DNA from 4 places in the Hafnia paralvei genome. Region 3 is predicted to be linked to each of the others. Evidence: predicted binding sites of a transcription regulator. Region 3 holds the regulator's gene; each other region holds the start of a gene.
The links. Region 3 encodes CRP, which controls carbon source genes, mostly activating them, when cyclic AMP is high. Its sites were predicted from a motif close to ATGTGANNNNNNTCACAT; they were not measured.
Positions count from the first base shown of each region.

Region 1: K9N75_RS11790 (arabinose ABC transporter substrate-binding protein) is a predicted target of CRP. The motif match lies at 2,154-2,171, and genes of this name have one in related genera.
Region 2: K9N75_RS00100 (PTS mannitol transporter subunit IICBA) is a predicted target of CRP. The motif match lies at 5,737-5,754, and genes of this name have one in related genera.
Region 4: rbsD (D-ribose pyranase) is a predicted target of CRP. The motif match lies at 3,282-3,299, and genes of this name have one in related genera.

Region 1 is NZ_CP083737.1:2,484,873-2,492,264, reverse strand. Features, by position in the region: gene araA (L-arabinose isomerase) at 1-337, opposite strand, end outside; gene K9N75_RS11795 (ribulokinase) at 363-2,039, opposite strand; gene K9N75_RS11790 (arabinose ABC transporter substrate-binding protein) at 2,446-3,426, shown strand; gene araG (L-arabinose ABC transporter ATP-binding protein AraG) at 3,524-5,044, shown strand; gene araH (L-arabinose ABC transporter permease AraH) at 5,067-6,062, shown strand; gene araC (arabinose operon transcriptional regulator AraC) at 6,239-7,180, shown strand; gene dctP (TRAP transporter substrate-binding protein DctP) at 7,216-7,392, shown strand, end outside.
Region 2 is NZ_CP083737.1:20,466-27,857, reverse strand. Features, by position in the region: gene K9N75_RS00130 (N-acetyltransferase) at 1-62, opposite strand, end outside; gene K9N75_RS00125 (DNA-3-methyladenine glycosylase I) at 66-644, opposite strand; gene K9N75_RS00120 (autotransporter domain-containing protein) at 866-1,393, shown strand; gene glyQ (glycine--tRNA ligase subunit alpha) at 1,557-2,489, shown strand; gene glyS (glycine--tRNA ligase subunit beta) at 2,497-4,566, shown strand; gene K9N75_RS00105 (DUF3053 domain-containing protein) at 4,714-5,433, shown strand; gene K9N75_RS00100 (PTS mannitol transporter subunit IICBA) at 5,892-7,392, shown strand, end outside.
Region 3 is NZ_CP083737.1:4,346,952-4,354,343, reverse strand. Features, by position in the region: gene K9N75_RS20210 (YccS/YhfK family putative transporter) at 1-1,444, opposite strand, end outside; gene crp (cAMP-activated global transcriptional regulator CRP) at 1,488-2,120, opposite strand; gene K9N75_RS20200 (OsmC family protein) at 2,450-2,857, shown strand; gene K9N75_RS20195 (phosphoribulokinase) at 2,923-3,792, opposite strand; gene K9N75_RS20190 (DUF4153 domain-containing protein) at 3,828-5,675, opposite strand; gene K9N75_RS20185 (YheU family protein) at 5,783-6,019, opposite strand; gene K9N75_RS20180 (hydrolase) at 6,016-6,996, opposite strand; gene K9N75_RS20175 (LysE family translocator) at 7,098-7,392, shown strand, end outside.
Region 4 is NZ_CP083737.1:4,683,483-4,690,874, forward strand. Features, by position in the region: gene rbsB (ribose ABC transporter substrate-binding protein RbsB) at 1-255, opposite strand, end outside; gene rbsC (ribose ABC transporter permease) at 280-1,260, opposite strand; gene rbsA (ribose ABC transporter ATP-binding protein RbsA) at 1,267-2,772, opposite strand; gene rbsD (D-ribose pyranase) at 2,780-3,199, opposite strand; gene kup (low affinity potassium transporter Kup) at 3,478-5,346, opposite strand; gene ravA (ATPase RavA) at 5,608-7,116, shown strand; gene viaA (ATPase RavA stimulator ViaA) at 7,118-7,392, shown strand, end outside.

The DNA.
Region 1 (7,392 bases), 1.9 Mb from region 3:
CCCATGGGATCTGAGCATTGAACTGAGTGTGGAACTGGAGCAGGGGTTTCTCAAGGCGACGCAAACCGTTGATCCACATTTTGGCCGGAGAGAACGTGTGTAACCACACTAGCAGGCCAAGACAGCTATCTTGATAGTTAGCATCACGGCAGAGAGACGTGATTTCATCCGGCGTAGTTGCCAGCGGTTTTTGCACTAATTTCACCGGCAAACCCGCCTGATTCAAAGAGCTGACGACTTTCTCAGCTTGCTCCTTGACTTGTTGCAGCGTCCGCTGACCATAGAGATGCTGACTGCCAATAACAAACCACACTTCGCTTTGTTTGAACTGTTGCATGATGACTCCGTGAATGCTGAATAAATTAATGTTTTTCTGCCGTGTAGCAGGGCTCTGCGTGCGTACACCACTGTTGATAACGTTCGTAAAGCTGCTGGAAACGCACCACGCGTTCGGGATCGGGCTGGAGAGTACGCTCGACTTGGCTCGCCATGTTTTGTTGGGCGGAGGCGATGTCTGGATAGGTTCCTGCGGCGACGGCTGCAAAAATTGCGGCACCCAGCGCGCAGCACTGATCGGAGGCGACGATTTGTAGTGGGCGATTCATCACATCGCAGCACACCTGCATAATCACGGGGGATTTACGTGCAATCCCGCCAAGCGCCAACACGTTTTCCACCGGAACACCCTGATGCTCAAAGCACTCCATAATGGCGCGAGCGCCAAAGGCGGTGGCAGCGATAAAACCACCAAACAGGGTCGGGGCATCGGTGCCTAGGTTAAGGTCGGTGATAACGCCTTTCAGACGCTGATTGGCGAAAGGGGTACGGCGGCCGTTGAACCAGTCCAGAACGACAGGGAGGTGGTTGAGCTGGGGATCCTTAGCCCACGCTTCAGTGAGCGCAGGCAGCAAGTTTTTTGCTGATTCTTCGAGCTGTGCAGCTAATTCTGGATGCTGTTTAGCGGTTTGCAACAACGGCCATGTGAGTAGGCGACTGAACCAAGCATACATATCACCAAAGGCTGACTGTCCCGCCTCCAAACCGATATAACCGGGCACGACGCTACCGTCGACTTGTCCGCAGATCCCCGCGATGGTGCGATCACCAATGCGTTCTTGCTCGGCAATCAGAATGTCGCAGGTTGAAGTGCCAATCACTTTCACCAGCGTATATGGCTGAGCGCCAGCGCCAACGGCACCCATATGGCAATCAAATGCGCCCCCCGATAGCACGACGTCAGTCGTCAGACCTAAACGCTGCGCCCACTCCGCACTGAGTTTTCCTACGGGCAAATCGGCGGTGTAGGTTTCGGTAAACAGCGGTTGCTGCAGTTTTTCACTTAGACAGGTATCGAGTGCTTCGAGAAACTCACGCGGTGCAACGCCTCCCCATGAGGGATGCCAAAGTGCTTTATGTCCGGTGCTGCAACGTCCGCGTTTCAGATTCTGCGGCTGCTGTTCACCACACAGTAGCGCGGGAACCCAGTCACAGAGCTCAACCCAAGACACAGCCGATTGGCGTACGGCACGGTCTTCGCGTGTGACGTGTAGAATTTTTGCCCAAAACCATTCCGATGAGTAAACGCCGCCGATGTAGCGGGTGTAGTCGGGAAAATCGCCGCTACGGCATAAGCGGTTAATTTCTTCGGCTTCTTCAATGGCGGTGTGATCTTTCCACAGCACGAACATCGCGTTGGGGTTGTTGGCAAATTCGGGCAGCAGCGCCAGTACGTCACCCTTTTCATTTATTGGTGCTGGAGTCGAGCCCGTTGAATCAACCCCAATACCGACGACGGCTGCTCGTTGCTCCTCATTCATCCTCGCAACGACCGCCTTAATCGCGATTTCCAGCGATTCAATATAGTCGAGAGGATGATGGCGGAACTGGTTGGCAGGTGCATCGCAAAACAGTCCTTGCTTCCAGCGCGGATAGTAAACCACTTCCGTATCTAACTCTTGACCAGTTACACAATCTACGGCGAGTGAGCGAACGGAGTCGCTACCAAAATCCAGCCCGATTACTATGGGATTTGCATGCATTCCCTCTCTCCTATCTATATAGATTTCACTGCTAACCAAAATAGGAAATAGCGGCGTGGAACTGTGAGGATGGCTTAGCTACATGTATGTATTTTTCAGCTACAACACCGAAGAATGTGATGGTCATCAAAAGTTATCATTGTTACGGATTTGCTAAATATATGCATAAAATAGCTGTAATTTTTTGGTGTGATTTTGCTCTCTATTTGTTCATCCATTAGCCGCTACAACTTAGCTCGTCTCACATAAGGTCCCTACATTGCAGTGAAATATCGCACCATTTGGTATTTGCTGCTCAATTGCCCCTGAGTTCGTACACACAGAGCTTTTTGTCATCCGATGCGGTATCGCCTCACAGGCATGACAAATCTGCTACATAAAAATGACGAAACTGGAGATTGTAAATATGCATAAATTCACTAAGGTTTTGGCCGCCATTGGACTGGCTGCCGTTATGTCACAATCCGCTATCGCAGAAAGCATGAAACTCGGTTTTCTGGTCAAACAGCCGGAAGAACCATGGTTCCAAACCGAATGGAAATTTGCCGATAAGGCTGGCAAAGATTTGGGCTTTGACGTGATCAAGATTGCTGTTCCAGACGGTGAAAAAACGTTAAACGCTATTGATAGCCTCGCAGCGAGCGGTGCTAAAGGCTTTGTTATCTGTACGCCCGATCCCAAGTTAGGGCCTGCCATCATGGCTAAAGCGCGGAGCTACGATCTTAAAGTTATTGCCGTGGACGATCAGTTTGTAAATGCCAAAGGAAAACCGATGGAAAGCGTTCCATTGGTAATGATGGCGGCCAGTGAAATTGGTGCGCGCCAAGGGCAGGAACTGTGGAAGGAAATGAATAAGCGTGGTTGGAAAGTCGATGAAACGGGAGTTATGGCGATCACCGCGGATGAATTAGATACCGCTCGCCGTCGTACGACCGGTTCGATGGATGCGCTGAAGGCGGCGGGTTTCCCAGAGAAACAGATCTACAAAGTACCCACGAAATCCAATGACATTCCTGGCGCCTTCGATGCGGCTAATTCTATGTTGGTTCAATACCCAAAAGTTAAAAACTGGCTGATCGTGGGGATGAATGACAACACGGTATTGGGCGGCGTACGGGCAACAGAAGGACAGGGCTTTAAAGCTGAAAACGTGATTGGCATCGGTATCAATGGCGTGGATGCGGTGAGCGAATTGTCCAAGGCAAACCCAACCGGCTTCTTCGGCTCGCTGCTGCCGAGCCCGGATATTCATGGCTATAAAAGCATCCAAATGCTGTACGACTGGGTGACCAAAGGGGTGGAGCCTGCCAAGTTTACCGCAGTGACCGACGTCGTCTTGATTACGCGTGACAATTTCAAAGAAGAGCTACAGAAGAAAGGGTTGTAAGCCACGCACAGAGCGGCCACTGCCGCTCTAACCACCTTTTGTTGACTACTGACTTTAGCCACCGCGAGGTTAGCTATCGGTGGCAAGGAGAACGTTTATGACCTCCAACGTACCCTATTTGGAATTCCGTCATATCGGGAAAACATTTCCTGGGGTGAAGGCGCTGGATGATATCAGCTTTAGCTGTCAGGCCGGACAGATCCACGCCTTGATGGGTGAGAACGGCGCAGGTAAATCCACACTATTGAAAATACTGAGCGGCAGTTACACGCCTACGCAGGGAGAGATCTACCTCAAGGGCCAGCCAGTTCAATTTAACAACACCACCGATGCGCTTGATGCCGGTGTCGCCATTATTTATCAGGAACTGTACTTAGTGCCTGAAATGACGGTGGCAGAAAACATCTATTTAGGCCAACTGCCTGCGAAAAAGGGCTTCGTGAATAACTCATTGCTCAACTATGAAAGCCGTTTGCAGCTAGAGCACTTAGGTTTAGATATCGATCCACAAACGCCGCTGAAATATCTCTCTATCGGACAGTGGCAGATGGTGGAAATTGCCAAGGCCTTGGCACGTAATGCCAAAGTGATTGCGTTTGATGAGCCAACCAGTTCGCTCTCTTCGCGTGAAATTGAACAGCTGTTTCGTGTGATCCGTGAACTGCGCGCTGAAGGTCGGGTGATTATCTATGTTTCGCATCGTATGGAAGAAATTTTCGCCTTAAGCGATGCGATTACGGTTTTTAAAGACGGCAAATACGTCAAAACCTTCGATGATATGCAGCAGGTCAACCATGACTCATTAGTACAGGCGATGGTGGGGCGTGACTTGGGCGATGTTTATGGTTATCAGCCGCGCGAACACGGACCTATTCGTTTAGAGGTGAAGGACGTGGTGGCTCCTGGTGTCAAACACCCGGTGTCGTTACAGGTTAAACAGGGTGAAATTGTTGGCCTCTTTGGTCTGGTTGGGGCGGGTCGTAGCGAATTGATGAAAGGGTTGTTTGGCGGCACCAAGATAACGCAGGGACAGGTCATTCTCGACGGACAAGATATGCGAGTGGGAAGCCCTATTGATGCTATCCGTCAGGGCATGATGCTGTGTCCTGAAGATCGCAAGGCTGACGGCATTATTCCGGTTCACTCCGTGCGTGAAAATATCAATATCAGTGCTCGCCGCAACGCGCTGACCGCAGGTTGCCTCATCAATCATCAATGGGAAGTGGAAAACGCCGACAAACGCATTGATGCTCTCAATATCAAAACGCCCAGTCCTGAGCAGCTAATGATGAATCTTTCCGGCGGTAACCAGCAAAAGGCGATTTTAGGGCGCTGGCTTTCAGAAGACATGAAGGTCATTTTGCTCGATGAACCGACGCGCGGCATCGACGTCGGTGCGAAGCATGAAATCTATCATGTTATCTACCAGTTGGCGCAGCAGGGAATTGCCGTTCTGTTTGCCTCAAGTGATTTGCCCGAAGTGTTAGGTTTATCTGACCGCGTTATCGTGATGCGCGAAGGCGAAGTGTCGGGTGAACTATTACGCAGCGAAGCGAGCGAGGCCAAAGCCTTAGCGCTTGCAATGCCTCGCACATCAACCTCATCTCATGCGGCCTGAAAATACGTCTAGGAGCAGAATTATGTCGAGTGTTACTTCTACGCCGGCGACGGCAAAATCAGGAAACAAAGGGCTAAACCTCAGTCGTATTTGGGATAGTTATGGCATGTTGGTAGTATTTGCCGCGCTATTTATTGCCTGTTTGATTTTTGTGCCTAACTTTGGCTCATTTATCAACATGAAGGGGCTTGGCCTAGCCATTTCCATGTCGGGAATGGTGGCCTGCGGGATGCTATTTTGTCTGGCCTCTGGCGACTTTGACCTTTCCGTCGCCTCGGTTATTGCCTGTGCGGGTGTGACTGCTGCGGTAGTGATTAATATGACCGAAAGCCTGTGGATCGGCATATTTGCAGGCTTGTTGCTAGGGGCATTATGCGGCCTCGTTAACGGCTTTGTGATTGCGCGTCTGAAAATAAATGCGCTGATTACCACGCTTGCCACCATGCAAATTGTGCGCGGTTTGGCATACATCATTTCTGATGGTAAAGCGGTCGGTATTGAAGACGAGCGTTTCTTTGAGCTGGGATACGCGAACTGGTTGGGGCTGCCTGCGCCTATTTGGATCACCGTAGCCTGTTTTATCCTGTTCGGCTTTTTACTGAACAAAACCACGTTTGGCCGCAATACGTTAGCGATTGGAGGAAACGAAGAGGCTGCGCGTCTGGCCGGTGTTCCTGTGGTTCGCACTAAAATCATTATCTTTGTGCTGTCAGGGCTGGTTTCAGCCGCCGCGGGGATCATTTTGGCCTCGCGCATGACCAGTGGTCAGCCAATGACGTCTATCGGCTATGAGCTGATCGTGATCTCTGCCTGTGTGCTGGGCGGCGTATCGCTCAAAGGCGGAATCGGTAAAATTTCTTATGTTATCGCAGGCGTGTTGATTTTGGGTACGGTCGAGAATGCGATGAATTTGCTAAATATTTCACCGTTCTCTCAATACGTGGTACGTGGCGTGATTTTGCTTGCCGCGGTTATTTTTGACCGTTACAAGCAGCTTGCTAAAAAGACCCGTGCTTAATAGCGACAGACGGAAAACTCCTGTTATTCCTCGGGATGAAAGCGGTATAGATGATGATTATTCGATATTAATTACAAGTAATTATCAATCTGCTTCACAGTTTTACAGCAATGTTGAGCAGCGTTCGCGCTGCTCTGTAAACTGGCAGCAGAGATAGACATTGTATGGGAGGGACGATGTACCAACGTTTAACGCAGGAGCCACAGCCAAATCCGCTTTTGCCGGGGTATAGCTTTAATGCTTATCTGGTCGCAGGATTAACCCCAATTATCGCCGGTGGTCCATTAGACTTCTTTATCGATCGTCCTGAAGGAATGAAAGGGTACATCCTGAATTTAACGATCAAAGGTCAAGGGCGCATTTTCAGCGGCAAAGACGGTGAAGAGACGCTAGACAGCAAGCCGGGAGAGCTACTGCTGTTTCCTCCGAAGGCGAGTCATTATTATGGCCGTTCTTCAGAAAGTGACTGCTGGTATCACCGTTGGGTCTATTTTCGTCCTCGCGCGTACTGGGCCGATTGGCTAGAGTGGCACAGTCAGGTTAATGGCGTAGGCCATATGGTTCTCCCCGAAAATACGCTGCTGGAGTTTGACCGTCTCTTTGCCAATATTGAGCAGACGCATAAATCAGGTCGACGCTTTGCGGAAGAGTTAGCGATGAATTTGCTCGAACGCCTTCTGCTACGCGCGATGGAAGAAGATCCGCAGGCGCCGCAGCGCATCATGGATGCCAGAGTGATCGAGGCCTGCCAGTTCATCACCGGTAATTTAGCCGATGAACTTCGCATTGAGGACGTTGCCAAACATGTTTGCTTATCGCCGTCGCGTTTGGCGCATCTGTTTCGTGAGCAGGTTGGGGTGAATATTCTACGTTGGCGTGAGGATCAGCGGGTTATTCGTGCCAAACTGTTGTTGCAGACCACGCAGGAACCGATAGCCACCATTGGGCGTGTTGTTGGTTATGACGATCAGCTCTATTTTTCACGCGTGTTCCGCAAACGCGTCGGTGTGAGCCCAAGTGATTATCGTCGTCGAAATCATGAAGTAAATGACTCTTCTTCAATGAGTGCGGGAGAGCGTCGCCAGAGTGAGCGACAAAGTACATTACTACGAGTGTGACACTGTCACATTTCAAATCATGAATGAGATATCAAATGGAATTGACTAACAGGCTATTGCCCATTTTGCTGGCTGGATTTCTATTACCGAACACGGTATTGGCGGCGAAAACCTTAAAATATAGCGATCATGAAGCATTGGGCGGTGCTCGTACCCAATTCATCAATGACGTATTCTTCTCGTCTATTGAAAATGAATCTCATGGACGCCTG
Region 2 (7,392 bases), 400 kb from region 3:
GTGCTCACCAGCCACAACGCCATTATGGCGTCCATATCTTGTTGTATTGCTGGGCGGATCATGACTTAACATTTCCCACAGAAGCAGGTTTTCACATGATCGTTCACCATGCCGCTTGCCTGCATAAAGGCGTAGCAAATCGTTGATCCTATAAATTTAAATCCCTTTTTCTTCAACGCTTTCGACATCAAATCTGAGACTTCGGTTTTTGCCGGAACATTCGCTAATGTATCAGGGCGATTCAGCACGGGCTTTCCATCGGTAAACGACCAGAGGAACTGAGAGAAGCTCTCTCCTTCCTGCAGCATTTTCATATAGACACGTGCGTTAACGACAATGGCGTCTAGCTTCAAACGGTGACGGATAAGTCCTGCATCCTGCATCAACGCGTCTATATCGGCATCCGTCATGGCCGCAACTTTACGTGGGTCAAAATGATGAAATGCTCGACGATAGTTTTCACGCTTCTTCAACACGGTTATCCACGATAACCCTGCCTGTTGCCCTTCTAAGCACAATAACTCAAAAAGATGCGCATCTTCGTATACTGGCTGCCCCCACTCCTCGTCGTGATAGCTGATGTATAAAGGGTCTGCAGAAACCCAACCACAGCGAATTTTTTGATCTTCAAACGTCTGGCTCATAATCTTAATCCTTACGTGAAAAAACAGGCTAATTGTCAGGCTTCATCCTTATGCCAACAGATTAAAACGCTGATGATATCGGGTATTACTATCATGCTTTTTACAGCATAAAGTTTTTATTTCAACCGACCTTGACGCCACGACAACCACGTCAAATAGTTAAGAGTGCAGCAACCTAAAAATAACAATGAAAACGCCTCCCTTTTGATGGAGTGGCATCAATGATTAAACCTCTGGTTATCGTATTTTTGATGGGCAGCATTTTGCTCTCGTCACCAGCTTTATCTTATGATTTAAAAGATATCTTTTTTAATCACGACGATGAAATCGTGGGTGATATTGTGCCCATCGATCGCGCATCAACCTCGATAGAACCGGGATTCTCAACGCATTGGGTGGGAAGCAATTCATTAGCCTCAGCGGCGTTGAACCCGACCACACAACAACAGGTTGGCACACTGGGTTGGCGGTTGGATTCAAACCTCGAATTATTCACCCCATACGCTGAAATCAGCTACCAGCGTTTATCCAGCAATGAATCCTACAAGCCGGCAGGCGAATTTAGCGCACCACAGAGTTTATTCAGCCGCGATATCCCTAATCAGGAAGCCCACTGGATCGATGTGACCGTTGGAGCCAATATTCCTTTGAGTGGAAATATGGCGGCATTTGCCGAGCTATCGCAAACCAATAGACTTAACAACAATGAACAATTTATGTACAACATCGGCGTCAGCGCAAACTTTTAGCCAGCCTTTTACGCCGAATGTTCCCGAGTTTTACCCAGCTTTATGGCAAAATAGACACAAAATCCCTCGCTTTGAGACGGGATTCGGGCTGTATATCTTACGTTCAGGCGGTATACTGCAACATTCTATATAAATCCACTTGTATCGCGCGAACTCATCCAATATGCAAAAGTTTGATACCAAGACCTTTCAGGGGCTGATCCTGACTCTGCAGGACTATTGGGCGCGCCAAGGCTGCACCATTGTTCAACCACTGGACATGGAAGTTGGCGCTGGCACCTCACACCCAATGACCTGCCTGCGCGCACTCGGCCCAGAGCCGATGGCAACTGCCTATGTGCAACCTTCACGCCGTCCAACCGATGGACGCTATGGCGAAAACCCTAACCGCTTACAGCATTACTACCAGTTCCAAGTCGTGATTAAGCCATCGCCAGAAAATATTCAGGAGCTCTATCTGGGTTCACTGAAAGAACTCGGCTTGGATCCATTGGTGAATGATATTCGCTTCGTTGAAGATAACTGGGAAAACCCAACGCTGGGCGCATGGGGTTTGGGCTGGGAAGTGTGGCTCAACGGGATGGAAGTGACCCAGTTTACTTACTTCCAGCAGGTTGGCGGCCTAGAGTGTAAGCCAGTTACCGGTGAAATCACCTATGGTCTGGAGCGCTTAGCGATGTACATTCAGGGCGTAGACAGCGTCTACGACTTGGTCTGGAGCGACGGCCCACTGGGCAAAACCACCTACGGCGACGTGTTCCATCAAAACGAAGTGGAACAATCCACTTATAACTTTGAATACGCCGATGTCGATTTCCTGTTCTCCTGCTTCGAGCAGTATGAGAAAGAAGCAAAAATGTTGTTGGAGTTGGAAAAACCTCTGCCTCTGCCAGCGTATGAACGCATTCTGAAGGCCGCACACAGCTTTAACTTGCTGGACGCCCGCAAGGCGATTTCCGTCACCGAGCGTCAGCGCTACATTCTGCGAATCCGTACCCTGACCAAAGCGGTCGCTGAAGCCTACTATGCCTCTCGTGAGGCGCTAGGCTTCCCAATGTGTAAAAAAAGCGACGATTCTAAATTAGAGAATATTTGAGGCAGCCATGACCCAACAAACTTTTCTGGTGGAAATCGGCACCGAAGAGCTGCCACCGAAAGCGCTACGCTCTCTGGCAGAATCTTTTGCAGCTAATTTTACCGCTGAACTTGATAACGCAGACCTCGCTCATGGCGAAGTCACTTGGTACGCGGCCCCACGCCGTCTAGCGCTGAAAGTTGCTGCGCTACATGAATCTCAGCCCGATCGCGAAATTGAAAAGCGCGGCCCAGCTATTGCGCAGGCATTTGATGCCGAAGGCAAACCGACTAAAGCCGCAGAAGGTTGGGCTCGTGGTTGCGGCATCACTGTCGATCAGGCCGAACGACTGACATCTGACAAAGGTGAGTGGCTGCTGTTCCGAGCTCATCAAAAAGGCCAGAGCGCGCAGCAACTGCTGCCTACGCTGGTCACTAATGCGTTAGGCAAACTGCCAATTCCAAAACTGATGCGCTGGGGTAATAACGACACTCAGTTCGTGCGTCCGGTTCATACCGTCACGCTGCTGCTGGGCAGTGAAGTTATCCCTGCTACTATTCTTGGTATACCGTCAGATCGCGTGATCCGTGGTCATCGTTTCATGGGTGAACCGCAGTTCACCATCGACAACGCCGATCAATACCCGCAAATCCTGATGGAACGCGGAAAAGTCATTGCTGATTACGAAACCCGTAAAGCAATTATCAAACGTGATTCAGAACAGGCTGCACAGAAAATCGGCGGCATCGCTGATATGAGCGAAAGCCTGTTGGAAGAAGTGACCTCTCTGGTTGAATGGCCAGTGGTGTTGACGGCTAAGTTTGAAGAGAAATTCCTTGCGGTACCTGCCGAAGCGCTGGTTTACACCATGAAAGGTGACCAAAAGTACTTCCCAGTGTATGACGCCGCAGGCAAATTGCTGCCAAACTTTATCTTCGTCACTAACATCGAATCTAAAGATCCACAGCAGATAATCTCTGGTAATGAGAAAGTTGTGCGCCCACGTTTAGCCGATGCTGAGTTCTTCTTTAAGACTGACCGTAAGCAACGTCTGGAAGATAATCTACCCCGTCTAGAAACCGTGTTGTTCCAGCAACAACTGGGAACGCTTCGCGATAAAACTAATCGTATTGAAGCTTTGTCTGGTTGGATTGCAGAGCAAATCGGTGCCGATGTGAATCTGGCAACCCGCGCAGGTCTGCTATCCAAGTGTGATTTGATGACTAACATGGTCTTCGAGTTCACAGATACTCAGGGTGTCATGGGTATGCACTACGCCCGCCACGACGGTGAAAACGAAGAGGTTGCCGTTGCGCTAAACGAACAGTATCAACCACGCTTTGCGGGTGATGCACTACCAGAATCTCTGGTGGCATGTTCTGTCGCGATCGCTGACAAAATGGATACTCTTGCTGGTATTTTCGGCATTGGCCAACATCCAAAGGGTGATAAAGACCCATTTGCTCTGCGTCGTGCGGCACTGGGCGTTCTGCGTATTATCGTTGAGAAGAAGCTGCCGCTGGATTTGGTCACGCTGACCGAAGAAGCTGCTCGCCTCTATGGTCAGAAGCTGACCAACGCTAACGTCGTTGATGACGTGGTTGATTTCATGCTGGGACGTTTCCGTGCGTGGTATCAGGAAGAAGGTCATAGCGTAGATACTATTCAGGCTGTCTTGGCTCGTCGTCCAACCAAGCCCGCTGACTTTGATGCTCGCATGAAGGCAGTTTCTCACTTCCGTACATTGCCTGAAGCCGCGGCATTAGCTGCTGCCAACAAACGTGTTTCCAACATTCTGGCGAAATCGACCGAAGTGCTGGCCGATCGCGTTCATGCATCTGTATTAAAAGAAGCAGCAGAAATCAAACTGGCAACGCATCTGGTTGTTCTACGTGACAAATTAGAGCCACTGTTTGCCGAAGGGCGTTATCAAGAAGCACTGTCTGAACTGGCTGCTTTGCGCGAACCTGTTGATGATTTCTTCGAGCAGGTTATGGTGATGGCTGAAGATGAGCAAGTGCGTATCAACCGCCTGACATTGCTGAGCAAACTACGTGATTTGTTCCTACAGGTTGCTGATATCTCTGTTCTGCAGTAAACCTGAACGTAAAATAAAGCCCGCCTTTCGGCGGGTTTTTTACATTCTGGCTGTTATCCCTAAATTATCAGGTTAAACTAACTTGATGAGTAGAATTTCAACCGAATGATATTGACCCATTTTTCGCGTGGTTACAGGAGTAATTACATGTCACTTGCAGTAACTAAACAGGCACAGCGTTGGTTGATGCCAATTTTCGCCGTCATTATGGCGTTCCAACTGGCTGGCTGTGGCGACAACGATAAAGAACAACGTAAAGCTTTCATCGACTATCTGCAAAATACCGTCATGCGCGGTAGCATTACTGTGCCGACGCTGAGCGAAGACCAAAAGCAGAAACTCGGCAATTATGTCAGCGATTACGCGATTTTGGTGACCTTTTCACAGAATTTCAGTCGTTCGATGGATAGCAGCCTTAATCCGCTGTTTACCACTATCGATCAGATACGTGTTCCTCAGGACTATCTGCTAAAACGTGACGATCTACGACAGGAGTCCGGGGCTCTAAATCTGCTCGGTCAGCAGATTCAAAGTGCGAAATCAACCGCAGACACTGCGCGTGCTGCACTCAAACAGCCTGATGATGTAAAAGCGATTTATGACCAAGCCTTTGCGAAAGTCGTTACCGACCCAGCGAATGCCGTTATGCCTATTATCCCAATGGCCGCTAGCCTGTCACAAGACTTGATTCAAGTGGGTGATTTCCTGCAAAGCATTGGGACTCAGGCTCGCTTTGATAACCAAAGCATCCAGTTGCAAACCCAACAGCAGGTCGATCAATACAATCAGCTCATGACCTCAATTGCAGCCAAACATCAAGAACTGTTAAATGCGAAAAACCGCAACGCGGCTATTTTTCAAAACTAATAGAATCTAACGTTATACCCGCCCTGCCAGGGAAACCTTGCGGGGCTTTTTTACGCCTAAACATTCACGGATGTAATTTTATGACGCAAAGAGTGGAGGTGAATAAATAAATGAGGTTAGACGGGGGAGATGTAAAAGTATCTTGTGAAGAGAATCACAATTTAAAAACAAAGATGCTAACAATAAAGGTGATTTTCATCACGTAAATGAGGCCAGCAAGGACATTATTTTAACTTTGTAGGAGACTTTCAGCCTATTTATGTGATCTGAATCACTCAAAACACCCCTTAAGAGGGGGATGGAATGAGATCAGGATCACAAAAACCCCACGGGGTACGCGAGATGAAAACGGCGTGATAGAGTCGATTTTGCATACAGAACGACAGGACGGTTTTTGGCGAAACCACCACAACTATTACGACGCGCAACATCTTAGCGCGCACCACGAGGGGTGTTTTATGTTATCACCAGATATCAAGGTCAAGGTACAGAATTTTGGCCGCTTCCTCAGCAATATGGTAATGCCCAATATTGGCGCATTCATCGCTTGGGGTTTGATTACCGCACTATTTATTCCCACGGGCTGGTTACCCAATGAAACGCTAGCCAAATTGGTTGGCCCAATGATCACCTATCTGCTACCACTGTTAATCGGTTATACCGGTGGTCGCCTCATCGGTGGTGAGCGCGGCGGCGTAGTGGGAGCTATCACCACGATGGGCGTGATCGTCGGTGCAGATATGCCAATGTTCATGGGAGCCATGATTGCAGGTCCACTAGGCGGCTGGGCAATCAAGCATTTTGACCGTTGGGTCGACGGTAAAATCAAAAGCGGTTTCGAAATGCTGGTGAATAACTTCTCCGCAGGCATTATCGGTATGCTGCTTGCCATATTGGCATTTATGGCCATTGGACCACTGGTTGAGTCGCTGTCTAAGATATTGGCGGCGGGCGTTAACATTATGGTGCAAAATAACCTGCTGCCGTTAACCTCAATCTTTGTCGAACCCGCCAAAATACTGTTCTTGAATAATGCGATTAACCACGGCATCTTCTCACCGTTGGGCATTCAGCAAGCAACAGAAACTGGCAAATCCATCTTCTTCCTAATCGAAGCGAACCCAGGTCCGGGTCTGGGCGTCCTGCTAGCCTATATGTTCTTCGGTAAAGGCAGTGCGAAACAGTCTGCCGGTGGTGCCGCGATAATCCATTTCTTCGGCGGCATTCACGAAATTTATTTCCCATATGTATTGATGAACCCACGCCTCATTTTGGCCGTCATTTTGGGCGGTATGACCGGCGTCTTCACCTTGACCCTGTTTAATGCTGGCTTGGTATCTCCCGCTTCTCCAGGATCTATCTTTGCCGTATTGCTAATGACACCAAAGTCTTCACTGGTTGGCGTTATATTGTCGATTCTAGCCTCCACTCTGGTGTCATTCCTTACTTCTGCCATGCTGCTTAAACGTGCTCGCGTAGGCGATGAAGAGAGCAATGGCTTGGCTGAAGCTACTCGTCGTATGCAGGGCATGAAACAGCAGTCTAAATCAGGTGGCAAGATTTCTGGTACCCAGCCTCAGCCCGTAATGCAGGCCGTAACGCTCGACTTATCTAAAGATCTGCATCATGTGCGTAAAATCATCGTTGCCTGTGATGCTGGTATGGGGTCTAGCGCGATGGGTGCAGGCGTTCTGCGCAAAAAGGTGAAAGATGCTGGCCTGAATCATATTTCGGTCGCTAACTGTGCGATCAATAGCCTGCCAGACGATGTGGATCTGGTGATCACCCATCAGGATTTAACCGAACGAGCAATGCGTCATGCTCCGCAGGCTATGCACATTTCACTGAGCAATTTCCTGGATAGCGGATTGTATACTGATTTAACCACCCGTTTGTTGGCCGCAAAGCTACCGCATGCAGCCAATGATAATCGCCTTATTAACCAAACAATTATTGCAG
Region 3 (7,392 bases):
AGAAATGGAGCCCATTGAGCTGTAAAAGCTGTAGGGTATAAACGGCAGTTACGGTGAAACCAATCACCGCCAGCCCGTAGTTTTTACGTAGTACCAAATAGGCTGCAATGGTGATCACCAGCATACAGGCCAAGGTGGCATTTAGCGGTAGGTCTAACTGTAGTAATCCCGCAGCAATAATCAGTCCAGCAAAGGTTCCTAGCGCACGGTGCTGGATCCTCACCCGCGTTGCATTATAGCCATTTTGAATGACCAGCATGGTCGTGAGCAAAACCCAGTAGGGTTTTGGCAGATGGAATAACATCCCCAAACTGCTGCCCGCAGCGAGAGTAATGCCTAAACGCGCTGCATTACGTAGCGCTACGGATTTAAATGAGAGATAGGCGCGTAATGCAGGCCAAAAAGGAAGGCGTTGCTGTGTAGACATCAGATTGCGCTGATAGAGAGGACGCTGACGAACTAGCAATCGAGCTACACGGCTAAAATGGTAATAGCAAAACTTTCCAACGGGGTTATCTGGGTGCTGATTAGCCAGCTTTTCCAGCGCGGCTAGCTCGTTATCCATCGAAAAATGTTTGGGGTAGCGGTGATACAGAATATCGCCAGCCACCGTTCTGAGCCTCTCTGATATGACTTGAGCGTTGCGGCGCAAAATAGCTTCAGCCTGACTTTTGGCGACTAGGCTTTGCACTTCATCGGGCTGAGATAAGCTAACGGTAATATGTTCTTGAAGATCCAATGCAACTTGAAAATAGCGCAGTAGACGTTTGTACTCAGGATTATGCACCAGAGATAACATGTGCATTTGTTGGTAGAGCTGGGTAATTAAGTCCATCACTTTTTGCTGGCGCTGTAGCAGCGGCGGCAAGGCCGTTTCTGGATCGATATGCTGAGTTAGCAAGCTATATTTGGCGTCCATATAGTCGCCTAGCTGCGTGTAGAGCTGGCTGAGATTTTCTCGGATCGGCTGCCCTTTCCATAAGAGAAACCAGAACCAAGTAAAAGCGCCATACCAGATGGTGCCAACAATATACAGCAGTGGCCCGTGCCAGATGGGAACTGTTCCAGCCATACTTAGCGTAAATATCGAAGCGACGAGTGCTGCGGGAAGAAGCCTAGCGTGTAGGGGGCTGATCTCACCGTTAACACCGAGCAGTAACGCAAGCCCAAGCATGATAAGCGGCAGCGGAATTTGCCATAGCAGGCATTGTTGTAACAAGAAACTGGAAAACGCGAATAGGCTGCCGCCAACGATTAATCGTTTGATGAAGCGCTTATGAGGAGTATCGAGCCCTGCAATGTTGCAGCAGGCTGGTACCAAAGAAAACATTAGACCAAGCTGTAGATTGCCGGTCAGTAGGCCAAATAAAACAGGGAGGCACAGCACCAGCGTTTGACGCAGTGCATAGTTGACTTCCGGGTGGTAGATAAACCGCCGCCACATAATGAAAGAAACCCGTGCAGCGATGCTACACGGGCATCATTTATCAGCGAGTGCCGTAAACGACGATGGTTTTTCCGTGCGCGGAGATCAGATTTTGATCTTCCAGCATCTTCAGAATGCGACCAACGGTTTCACGGGAGCAGCCAACGATCTGGCCGATTTCCTGACGAGTAATCTTGATCTGCATACCATCTGGATGAGTCATGGCATCTGGCTGTTTTGCCAGATTCAGCAGCGTCTGTGCAATACGGCCAGTCACGTCTAAGAACGCAAGGTTGCCCACCTTTTCAGAGGTAACCTGTAAGCGGCTAGCCATCTGAGCAGAAAGGCGCATCAGAATATCTGGGTTAACCTGAATCAGTTGGCGGAATTTCTTGTAAGAAATTTCAGCAACTTCACAGGCTGTTTTTGCACGAACCCAAGCGCTACGTTCTTGTCCTTCCTCAAATAAGCCCAGTTCACCAATGAAGTCGCCCTGATTAAGATAGGAAAGGATCATTTCTTTACCTTCTTCATCTTTAATCAATACTGCAACGGATCCCTTAACGATGTAGTACAGGGTTTCCGCCTTCTCGCCTTGGTGGATCAGGGTACTTTTGGACGGATACTTGTGGATATGGCAATGAGACAAGAACCATTCAAGAGTCGGGTCTGTTTGCGGTTTGCCGAGAACCATTCGCTATTATCCTCTGTTGTTATCGCGGCCCTAATATCGGGATACTGATCCAGACAGTGTGCTTATTGTGGCACGGGGCTTTGCTTATTAACTTGTTATAGCACTGCATAATCGAGATATAGAGTAATAGGCTAAGGTAATTGTTTCCTAGAGTTATTGATCTATACCCGTTTCAATCCATAAAGATCCATTTCGGCATAGTTTGTAGCACAGCTTTGTTCAGGTGTCTCGTGTTGTCTCGCTTCAGCATCAGAAGTGAGGCCTCGGATTGCCTGTTTTTTACAGAAAGCGTAGTCTGATGACAGAATTTAACCAAAGGGGCGATAAACATGCAGGCACGAGTGAAATGGGTTGAAGGAATGACTTTTCTGGGCGAATCGGCTTCAGGACATCAGATTCTTATGGACGGAAACGCTGGTGATAAAGCGCCAAGCCCAATGGAAATGGTATTGATGTCAGCAGGGGGGTGCAGTGCCATTGACGTAGTTTCCATTTTACAGAAAGGACGATTGGACGTGCGCGATTGTGAAGTCAAATTGACGTCTGAACGTCGCGAGGAAGCTCCGCGCTTGTTTACCCATATCAATCTGCATTTTATTGTCACGGGCAAAGGCCTTACGGATAAAGCCGTTGAGCGCGCCGTTGCGCTTTCTGCGGAAAAATACTGCTCTGTTGCGTTGATGTTGGGTCAAGCCGTTAACATTACCCATAGTTTTGAAACTATCGTGGTGGAGTAATTTGATTCACTTCATCAGGCACCGGTGGTTTTGTGCCAAGGTGCCTGATATTGCGTAACACGTTGTTATTCGATTTTCTTCCCTTCGATAAGCCGTTGCACCAACGGCGTCATGATCAGTTCCATTGCTAACCCCATTTTCCCTCCCGGAACCACCAACGTATTAATATGCGAGATAAACGATCCTTGCAGCATCGCGAGTAGATAGGGGAAATCAATATTGTCTAACCCTTGAAAATGGATCACCACGAAACTTTCATCTGACGAAGGGATCGCTTTAGCGGCAAAAGGATTAGAGGTATCAACCGTTGGTACGCGCTGGAAGTTGATATGCGTGCGGGAAAACTGGGGGGTAATGTAGCCGATGTAATCTTCCATAGAGCGAACAACGGAATCCATCACGGCTTCGCGTGAATGGCCGCGCTCACCGGTATCGCGCACCAGTTTTTGAATCCACTCAAGGTTAACGATGGGCACTACGCCGACCAGTAAATCGACATGCTGAGCCACATTGTGTTGCTGCGTGACGACTCCGCCGTGTAATCCCTCATAGAATAAAACATCTGTCGGCTCTGGCAACGGTTCCCACGGCGTGAATGTGCCGGGAACCTGATTGTAGGGAACGGCTTCATCGTAGGTATGCAGATATTTACGCGAGCGCCCACGACCATGCTGACCATATTCGATAAAGCTTTGTTCGAGAAAAGAGAAGTCATTGGCCTCGGGGCCGAAATAGCTGATATGACGCCCTTGCTCGCGGGCTTTTCGGATTGCAGCGTCCATTTCTGGGCGGGTATACCGGTGGAAACTATCGCCTTCCAACTCAGCGGCTTTCAGATGGAACTGTTGAAAGATCTTGCGGAAGGCTACGCTGGTGGTGGTAGTGCCGGCTCCACTGGAGCCGGTCACGGCAATGATCGGGTGTTTCGCTGACATAATTAACACGGCTCCGGTGGTTGGGGGGCTACGGTTTATCGTAAATCGTAATAACTTACATCTATGGTTGTATCCTGAATTTGGATATCGCTCCACTCTTTTGGCACGGCTTTTAACTGACCGCCGAGAATGATGTCTTTAATCTTAGCGGCATCCAGTGTGTTGTTGTCCAAAGTATCTCTATCGTTAAAGCGGATATGAGCAGCAATGACCCAACCCTGTTTCTTATAAGTATAAACTTGGCAGAAAGGCTCTTTGGGATCGCTGAAATTGCACAGTACATGCTCTTTATTCCCATCATTATTCAGATCTAACGTTGTGACAACACAAGCGTTAGCGATTAAATAGCAATCGCCAATGTCATTTCCTCGGCCGAGATCGTTTGGCAAAGATTCCCACCACGTTGATTCTGGTGAAGGTGTTCCGACCGCCAGCTGAATGTTCTTGCGTGCTATTCCTGGTGTAAACGCCGCATAGGGTCTTTTATCATCATCGCCATAGGATCCCCAGCGAGTGGTTTGTAATAGCGTTTTCTCCAGCTTGAGTTTACGCCGTGGAGCGCTGACAAATTTGATATCAGACCGTAGCGCCTGTAGCGCATCGTTGCCTCTGCGGCCGCTGTCAAAACGTAGCATGATGAGATCTAAATCATCAGGAGATACCTTTCCTGTGGAATATCGATTCATTTGGTCGTTCACGCTAATGCGATAAGGATCGATGATCGGAGAGTTGCACAGAACCACAATCACTGCGATTAGCCACATTATTTTTTTGTTGATGCTGCCAAGCGAGTGCAGCCAGATGTTATTTTTGCGAACCACGGCGCTTGCATAGGCAAGGGTTAAGCAAAGAGAGAGGCCGACAACGACTGAAGCCCTGAGTCGATCGGGAGTCCAGCCATATTGTACGATGCGCTGGCCCAAATAATAGGTGGACAGTATCGCGTAGATCGGCAAAACAAGCAGGGAACCGTTGATGATATAGCGGATTAAATTTGGATACGGTTTTTTATCTATGCCATCGGAACTCAAATATATCGCATTGACCAGCAGGGCTAACAGTAGAGACATGGTGGTTAGCAATGTGGTTGCAGACGACCATTTATCGGTTAGCGCATCGATACCGGTAAACGGGAGGCTGAAGATAAAAATCAGAGCGAAAAACGATAGCAGAGGTAGTAGGCCTTTTACCATCAGAGATAAAAGGTTACGTACGGTAATGATTAATTTTGGATGGGTGCGGCTAATGAGAACGCCAATGGCAACAATCAGACCGTTAGCAAGGTACATGAATATTTCATGTCTGAAAAAGAGCTCATAAAAGAAATCAATGCCAATCAGTTTGAATAGACCCGCTCCCAGCGACAAGATCCCCCACATCAAACCCGAAATCAGCAAGGTTAGCACGGCGGTAATGGTGTTTTTCCATATATTACCGTGCAGTTCAGAGTAGTCGATGGAAGAGCTAGGATTATTTATTCGTGCCTGTAACCATGGAAGGGTAACAAACACCATAAGGAATAACGCGAGATAAAACGTTCCGAATAGACTGCCGTAATCTCTTACTCCTACATCATTCCATTTTATCCAAGCTGTCATTGCCACGAATATGGCGGTATAGGCCAGCAGGGCTTTCCACAATATTTTGTCTCGTAGAGTATTCACAGACAGCACGAAGATCAGGGGCAGAGAGCCCGATAAAACTTGTGTGTAAAGCAGCGCTGAACTATGGGGGATCATCCACTCGCGATCGCTGAAGTGGTTACATAAATAAAGCAAACATCCTTGAATGAGACAGACTAAAACAATGACGATGCGCGTTTTGAGCGGTAGGTCAGAGGGCGAGACTTGGGTCTTGCTATGATGTGCTGCGAGTAGAGACATCCATGATTCTCCTTATTGCGTAAAGTGAGGTTTTTTGACCACAAATTAAGCATAACGTTTGGATGCCTATACTTATTATTGGTTTTACTAAGGCTTATAGCGGAAGCCTACTCATACTCTTCTGGGGTATCACGGAACTGCCCTTTCGGCATGATATTGACCGTTTCATGCAGCTCTGACCACACCAAAACAGCTTCGCCATTCTTTAGCTGGCGGCGGACATCTTCAACTTTTTGCGTCAGCGATTTCTCGTGGACACCGTAATCAGTGCCTTCTCGCAGCACAAAAGATTCGATCAGGCTATCCAACGTATCCGTTGCTAAATTCTCCCAAGGAATAATCACTGTGCTTTCTCCAAATGTGGGGCTAACCAAGCAGGGATACGTTGCTCGAGCCACATCTGAGGCTTTTTAAAACTGCCGCTGATGAAGCCAACGTGTCCACCAAATTCGGTAAGCTGATATTCAATATTAGACGGTAAATCTTCAGGACGAGGGATCACTTCTGGTGTCATAAACGGATCGTCTTTGGCATGAATGATCAACAGCGGCACGGTTATTCTAGGGAGTAAAGGTAACGCACTACAGCGGCGATAATAGTCGGTTGCGTTATCAAAGCCGTGAATGCGAGAGGTGATGACGTCGTCAAAATCGCGAATGCGTTTCAGGTTTTTTAGCGCTTTTAGATCGAGTGGTAATGTATTTGGGTAACGCTCTAATTTGCGCTGAGCATTTTGCTTGAGTTGCCCAAGGAGATAGTTTTGGTAGACGCGTGAAAAGCCCTGTTCTAACCGATATGAGCAAGGCTCAAGCATCAGTGGGGCTGAAACAACCACGGCTGCATCCAGCGTGGCGTTGGCACCTTCCTGACCCAAATAGTAGGCCAGCATATTGCCGCCGAGCGAAACGCCGACGGCTGCGGTCGGCACTGCTCCGTGAGTTTCGCGTAGCCAGTTGAGAAAGAATCGTGCATCTTCTGTTTCACCGGAATGATAGATACGGTTCATTTTGTTGGGCTCACCGCTGCACCCGCGAAAATGCATCACCACACCCAGCCAGCCCGCTTCTTTCCAAGCATGCAGCAGGCCGTGCGCATAAGGACTATAGAAACTGCCTTCCAAACCGTGAAATAGGACCACGCGCGGCTTATGTTGAGCCTGCTCCGGTGGTTCGCTCCAGGCCAGATCGATAAAATCTCCGTCGGGCAAGGCTAAGCGTTGCCAATGAGGCTGTAATAACACCTTGCGGCGAAATAATCTGGGCAAAATAGTTTGCAGGTGCGGATTGCTGATCCCGCGCATGGGTGAGAATTGATTATTCATAAGGTGATTAATTTTCATGTCATCTTTCTTGTGCGATCAATATCACACTGATAGCTTCAAGGTCACGACAAACATCATTAAGGGTGAGGAGTTTTCAGTAGATGGAGCTTGGATTATTTCTTTCGATGCTGGGGTTTTTATGGGTGGCGGCGATCACCCCAGGCCCAAACAATATGTTATTGACGTCATCTGGCGCCAATTTCGGTTTTATGCGATCGATTCCGCTGATGCTGGGCATTATGCTGGGAATGCAGTCGTTGCTGTTGTTGGTGGCTTTTGGCGTGGGGAGCTTGCTGCTGGTCTATCCCGCGCTGCATACCACGCTAAAAATACTGGGTAGTGCCTATCTTCTGTATATCGCCTGGAAGATCGCGAGCTCAAGCTATGAAAAACTCG
Region 4 (7,392 bases), 340 kb from region 3:
CAATTTGGTACCACGTACCGTTAGATCCTGTACGTTAGCCAACTCTTTTGCTGGGTTGTTCTGAGAATCCAGAATGACCAGTTTATAGCCTAATTTATCCGCTTCTTTCTGTGCACCATCTTTCATGGAGACAAAGAACGGGTTGTTCAGCGTTGATACCACCAGCGCAATGGTATCTTGCGCCATTGCGTTCGCGCTCAGAGTTGCACTCAAAGCGGCCGCGGAGATTAAAGTTGCCAGTTTTTTCATATTCATTATCGTCGTTTCCTGTAGGGAAGATTATTTGTTGCTTTTGTTGTCTACCAGAACCGCCAGCAAAATAACCACTGCTTTAACGATCATTTGGTAGTAAGACGAAACACCCAGTAAGTTCAGCCCATTATTGAGGAAGCCTAAAATCAATGCACCGATCAAAGTCCCCATAATACGGCCTTTACCTCCCGCCAAACTGGTTCCTCCCAGTACAACGGCGGCGATAGCATCTAACTCATAGCCTGTACCCGCCGTTGGCTGCGCTGAGGAAAGACGAGCGACCTCAATCACACCCGCCAAGGCAGAGAGTAAACCACACAGCGAATAAACAATAATTTTGACGCGGTCAACGCTGATACCAGACAAGCGAGTCGCTGACTCATTACCGCCTAGTGCATAGATATAACGACCAAGACGAGTGTGGTGCAGCATGTACCATGCTAACGCAAACACAATAACCATCAACCAGATAGGTGTAGGTATGCCAAGAGGACGGCCAATACCAAACCAACCGAAGAGATCCGCTGCATCAGAGAAGCCGGTATTGATCGGGCTACCATTGGTGTACACCATCGTGACACCGCGTAATAGCAGCATCATGACCAACGTCGCGATAAATGCCTGAACTTTGCCTTTTGCAACAATCACACCCGTACAGCCACCAATGGCGGCGCCCAAAGCGAGAGCTGCAAATACAGCAATAAATGCGTTAACTTCTAATCCAACAATGGAGGCTGCGACAGCGCCAGTTACGGCCAGTAATGATCCAACGGATAAATCAATGCCCGAAGTTAGAATCACCAGCGTCATCCCCACCGCCATAATGGCGTTGACCGACGTCTGCTGCAAAATGTTGAATAGGTTATTGAGCGTAAAGAAGTTAGGGCTCATTGAGGACACTACCGCAATCAGCACCAGCAGGGCGATCAGCGATTTTTGTTCCAGCAACAACGTTTTTAACTGATCTTTACTAAACCCACCTTGTTTCTGGGTTGTCTGGGTGTTCATCTGCGATTACTCCTGCTTCACGCCGTATTGCTTGCCAACGGCGGCTGCCATCAGCACTTCTTGGGTTGCCTGTTCAATAGGGAATTCCCCACTCAGATGACCATCATGCATAACCAAAATGCGGTCACTCATGCCAAGCACCTCGGGCATTTCTGAAGACACCAAAATGATGCTCAGACCTTCTTGTTTGAACTGGTTAATAAGTTGGTAAATCTCTTTTTTGGCGCCAACGTCTACACCGCGAGTGGGTTCATCAAGGATCAGAACTTTTGGACGCGTCATGAGGCCACGCGCAATGGCCACTTTTTGCTGATTACCACCAGAAAGTAGTCCGATAGGCTGATCCATTGATGGCGTTTTCACGTTGAATAAGCGCATAAAATCGCTAACGGCCTCTTGCTCTTCGGTGTGTTTGAGTGAGCCATTGGCACGGCTGAAGTAGCGCAATGCGGTAAGCGACATATTTTCTTTAACGGACATCCCCAGAACCAAACCATCACGCTTACGGTCTTCAGAGATGTAAACAATGCCGTTCGCTAAACCATCCTGAGGTGAATGAGTCACGACCTCTCGGCCGTCGAGCATGACAAATCCCTGCTTACGCGGTAACGCGCCATACAGAATCTTCATCAGTTCAGTACGCCCAGCCCCCATCAAGCCAGATACGCCTAAAATCTCTCCGCGATAGAGATCAAAGCTAACGTTTTCAACCCCAGGGCCATACAAGCCTTTCACCTGCAGACGGAGCTCACCACGCGGCTGGTTTAAGCGTGGGTATTGCTCTTCCAGCTTACGACCAACCATCATTTCAATGAGAGAGTCTTCCTGTAACTCACTGACAGGGCGCTCAGCGATAAACTGCCCGTCACGGAAAATAGTGACGTCATCGCAGATCTCAAAGATCTCTTTTAAACGGTGTGAAATGTAAACTATGCCGCGCCCTTCAGCCTTCAGCTCATTAATCACCTTGAACAGTGACTCAGTTTCAGTATCCGTTAAAGCATCTGTTGGCTCATCCATGATGATGACTTTGGATTCAAAGCTCAGCACCTTGGCGATCTCCACCATTTGCTGATCGCCGATGGATAAATCGCCCACCAGCCGATGGCTGCTGTAGCGAATATTTAAACGAGCCAGAAGTTTATCCGCTTCGGCATACATCTTTTTCCAGTCAATACAGCCCAAACGGTTAACAAATTCACGCCCCAAGAAAATGTTCTCGGCAATCGTGAGTTGTGGAATGAGGTTTAATTCTTGGTGAATAATACCGATACCCGCTTCCTGAGAAGACTTAGGGCCATTAAAAACGACCTCTTTACCCAAAAAGTGCTGAGTCCCGGCATCTTTTTGATAGATACCGGTTAACACTTTCATCATCGTGGACTTACCCGCACCATTTTCACCGACTAACGCCATTACGCGTCCCGGATAAACATTTAGCGCGGCACCAGACAGGGCTTTAACCCCAGGAAAGCTTTTATCAATGCCTTTTAAGGCTAATAAAGGTTGCATAGCGGCCTCAGAAGGTTACGCCAGAATAAAGCAGAACATTGGCATACGGAGAACACTCTCCGCTACGAATGACGGCCTTACTGGCAGAGCTCAGCGCTTTAAATTGCTCATGGCTGACATACTCCACCGTGATGGTATTTCCCTGGTGTTGTTCGAGTTGTTTCAAGTGATCAAGTAACTGTTCATGAATCACGGAGTTATTACTAGGCATCTCTTGCGCAATAACCGCTTTCTCAACCTGCATTTCCTGCGTAATCACACCAACAACCTGCAAAAAACCGGGAACCCCATGAGTCAGCGCTAAATCAATACGCTGAGTCGAATCAGGAATTGGAAGCCCCGCATCACCCACAACAATGGCGTCGGTATGACCTAAACGAGAAATGAGATAGGAAATCTCAGAGTTGAGTAAAGTGCCTTTTTTCATTTATTTGCTCCATCAGCGAAACGTTTCGCTTGAGAGGGAGTTTAGGAGCTAATAAAACACAGACAATAAATAATATGAAGAAATGTGATCTCTATCGAAACGTTTCGCTAGCAGAAGCGTTTCAGCTTATATGGGCCGTTAAGCTGAAACTACTTATTATTTTCTGCGTTTAAGTATTGGTAGAGAAAGCCAACGACGGAAAGGAGTCTCACAAGGTTTGGGGGCGCTGGATGCACATCCCAAACCTTGCGGAAAAACTACCTAGGTATATGCAATGCCTAAATTTCCACCTGCGTACCAAGCTCGATCACCCTGTTTGGCGGGATCTCGAATTGATCGGCAGCCTGCAGTGCATTTCGACTTAAGGCCATAAACAGTTTGCCACGTGCTTTTAAATACCACGGACGATTGCCCAAGATCAGCGATTCGTGAGACATGAAGAACGAGGTTTCCATCATCCGACACGGCAATCCTTCCAAACCACAGCGATGGAAGATTTCTTCTACGTTTGGCGTTTCTTTAAAGCCGTAGCTCGCCACGACTCGCCAGAAAGTAGGCGACAGTTGCTCAATGGTCACACGCCGAACATTGTGTACATAAGGAGCATCTTCCGTGCGAAGCGTAAGCAAGATCACCCGTTCATGTAGCACTTTGTTATGTTTGAGATTATGTAACAGCGCAAAAGGAATGACGTTCATCGCTCGCGACATATAGACCGCGGTTCCTTGCACACGAACCGGAGGGGATTTCTCTAATGAGGCAATCATTGCTTCCAAAGAGTTACCATGTTCATGTAAACGACGCAGCAGGCGGAAACGCTCGCTTTTCCATGTGGTCATAATGATGAACATCACAAGCCCCAATGCAAGCGGCAACCAACCACCAGAGAAGAATTTCAGCGCGTTGGCTGTAAAGAGTGGAATATCCATACATAACAGACCCGCGAGCAGAATCATGACCACAAAGCGGTTCCAGTGCCAGTTTTTCACTGCAACGGTACAGCAGAGAATACTGGTTAATACCATGGTTCCTGTCACGGCAATACCGTAAGCCGCAGCCAGATTACTGGAATGTTCGAAGCTCGCGATAACAATAACCACCGAGATATACAGCGCCCAATTGATTGCTGGTATGTATATTTGTCCCGCTTCCATATCAGAGGTATGGATAATGCGCATCGGGGGTAGATAGCCGAGACGAACAGCCTGCCGCGTTAATGAGAAGACGCCAGAAATAACCGCCTGTGAAGCGATAACCGTCGCAAAAGTCGCCAGAATAAGAAGTGGAATCAATGCCCAATCTGGTGCAAGCAAGAAGAACGGGTTTTTAATCGCCTCTGGGTTTTTCAGTAGCAGCGCCCCTTGACCAAAGTAGTTCAAGATAAGAGACGGAATGACAAAGAAAAACCACGCTAAACGAATTGGCTTCTTCCCAAAATGTCCCATATCGGCATACAGAGCTTCAACACCAGTGATAGAAAGCACCACTGCGCCCAATGCGAAGAATGCCATTGAACGATGTTCAACGAAGAATCCAATAGCCCATTTAGGGTTTAGCGCAGTGAGCACTTGCGGGTTATCGATAATACTGCGAGCGCCGAGGATGGCCAACGTGAGAAACCATAGCACCATGACCGGCGCAAAGAGTTTACCGATACTCCCCGTTCCATGTTTTTGAATGAAAAACAGAATGGTCAGAACCAGAATGGAGAGCGGAACAATATAGGGATCAAGAGACGGTGCTGCTATCTCAAGGCCTTCTATTGCTGACATCACCGAAATTGCTGGCGTAATCACCACTTCCCCATAGAAGAAGCTGCCACCAATTAACCCCAAGATCACTAATATTGCCGTCACTTTAGGTGCAGTATTCCGCCCCGCTAATGACATTAGGGTTAATATCCCCCCTTCGCCGGCGTTATCTGCGCGCATAACGAAAGTTAAGTATTTAAGGGATACAATCAGGATCTGCATCCAGAAAATCAGTGAAAGAAAACCAAATACTATTTCTGGCTCAACACTAAAACCGTAGTGGCCAGAAAAACACTCGCGTAAGGTATATAACGGACTCGTACCTATATCGCCATACACTACACCGATTGCGGCCAGTGTGACTGTCGTTAATGAACGTTTATGTTCTGAACTCATAACTTGTTTCTTTTGCTGTAACATCTATAAGCGATGCGTGTACTGACAGACCGAGCGCTTATAAGAAACGCACAGTATGCATAAATCAGCACAATTTCCTACTATTTAGGATAAAGGAAATATGACTGAGCCTAGGGTAACCGGCCTATAACAAGCTTAGAAAGGTTTAAAAAAATCAACAAGCTAAGCAGTAAAATAAAGCTGGTCAACGCGCCAAGAAGTCGATAAAACAAAACAATCCTTGTTATGAATGGGACCATTATGACGCAATCTAGCCAATTGGCCGAACGTATTTCACGGCTCAGCCATGCTTTGGAAAACGGACTTTACGAACGACAAGAGGCCATCCGCCTATGTCTACTCGCTGCTCTATGCGGTGAAAGCGTGTTTTTACTGGGTCCGCCGGGAATTGCAAAAAGCCTGATCGCCCGTCGTTTAAAATTTGCGTTTAGCCATGCTCGCGCATTTGAATATCTGATGACTCGCTTTTCAACTCCAGAAGAAGTTTTCGGCCCACTGTCTATTCAGGCTCTCAAAGATGAAGGTCGCTACTTACGTTTAACCCACGGATATTTGCCAGAAGCCGAAATCGTATTCTTGGACGAAATTTGGAAAGCAGGGCCTGCCATTTTAAATACCTTGCTTACCGCGATTAACGAGCGACGCTTTCGTAATGGGGACAGTGAAGACCCTATTCCTATGCGTTTGTTGGTTACCGCATCTAACGAACTTCCTGAAGCAGACAGTAGCCTAGAAGCATTATACGACCGTATGCTTATTCGACTCTGGCTGGATAAGGTGCAAGAAAAACAAAACTTCCGCGCGCTAATCACCAGCAGTCAGGATGAAAACGCAAATCCTGTTCCTGAAGCATTAAGTATCTCAGATGAAGAGTTTTATGCTTGGCAGCCGCAAATAGGCAAAGTCACATTGCCGACTCACTGCTTCGAGCTCATTTACCAACTTCGTCAAAGAATCAATACGCTAGATGATGCGCCATATATCTCTGACCGTCGCTGGAAAAAAGCGCTTCGGCTGCTACAAGCCTGTGCGTTTTTCAGCGGCCGCTCGGAGCTGGCGCCACTCGATCTTATTTTGCTCAAAGATTGCCTATGGCATGACTTTGCATCACGACGGATGCTAAATCAGCAAATTCAACAAATGCTGACCGATCAGGCTTATCAACAACAAAACCTGTTATTGCAGCTACAGCAGGCCGAGGCCAATTGGTTACAGTCGCAACGTGACCAAAGCCAACAGCAAGCAATGACTCTGCCAGTAAAGTCAGGCTTATTTAACCGTAAGCAGGTGCACTCTTTGCCAGACGATTTCCCTGTAGGCAAAGTCACGTTAATGTTATTTAAACCATTAAAAATTCACGATATGCAAGTAACCCATATCGTGACGGATTCAGGTGACCTATCCCGCTGGTTACAAAAAGGAGGGGAGTTCCGTGCCAAACTCAACGGTATTGGATTTGCCCTGCCTGTAGACATCACGTTAGACGACAAGCACCAATTACAGGTGCGTGATGTAAGTTATCAAAGCACTATGCTTTCACTGCCGGGAAAAAGAAACGGTGACGTTCCCGCAGACGTTCAAGAAAAAATCCAGCAGATAGAAAACACGCTAGCTGAACAACGCCGATTGTTCGCTTCACACCAGCCTTGCTTATTTGTAAGTAATGATTGGTTAGCGCAAATTGAAGCCAGTCTGGCCGGTATCGATGAAAAGTTGCGTACTTTAAAAACAACCTTAAAGGGCGCGTGAAATGCCAAGTCTTGAAGCCGTCGAAGCTTTTTTGGTCGTCAATGAAAACGAGCTAATGCAGGATTTTTTAATTGGATTGATGGCGGCTCCGCAGCTGGCTGTCTTTTTTGAAAAATTTCCGCGTCTGCGTACGATCCTTGAAGGCGATCTCCCTAGTTGGCGACGACGCTTAGAGCAAAGGATCAAAGACACTTCTGTGCCGGACGATCTAGCGCGTGAATTCACTCTTTACCAACACCAGCTTGGCTTACAAAGTTCGGACTTCTTCCAACAACT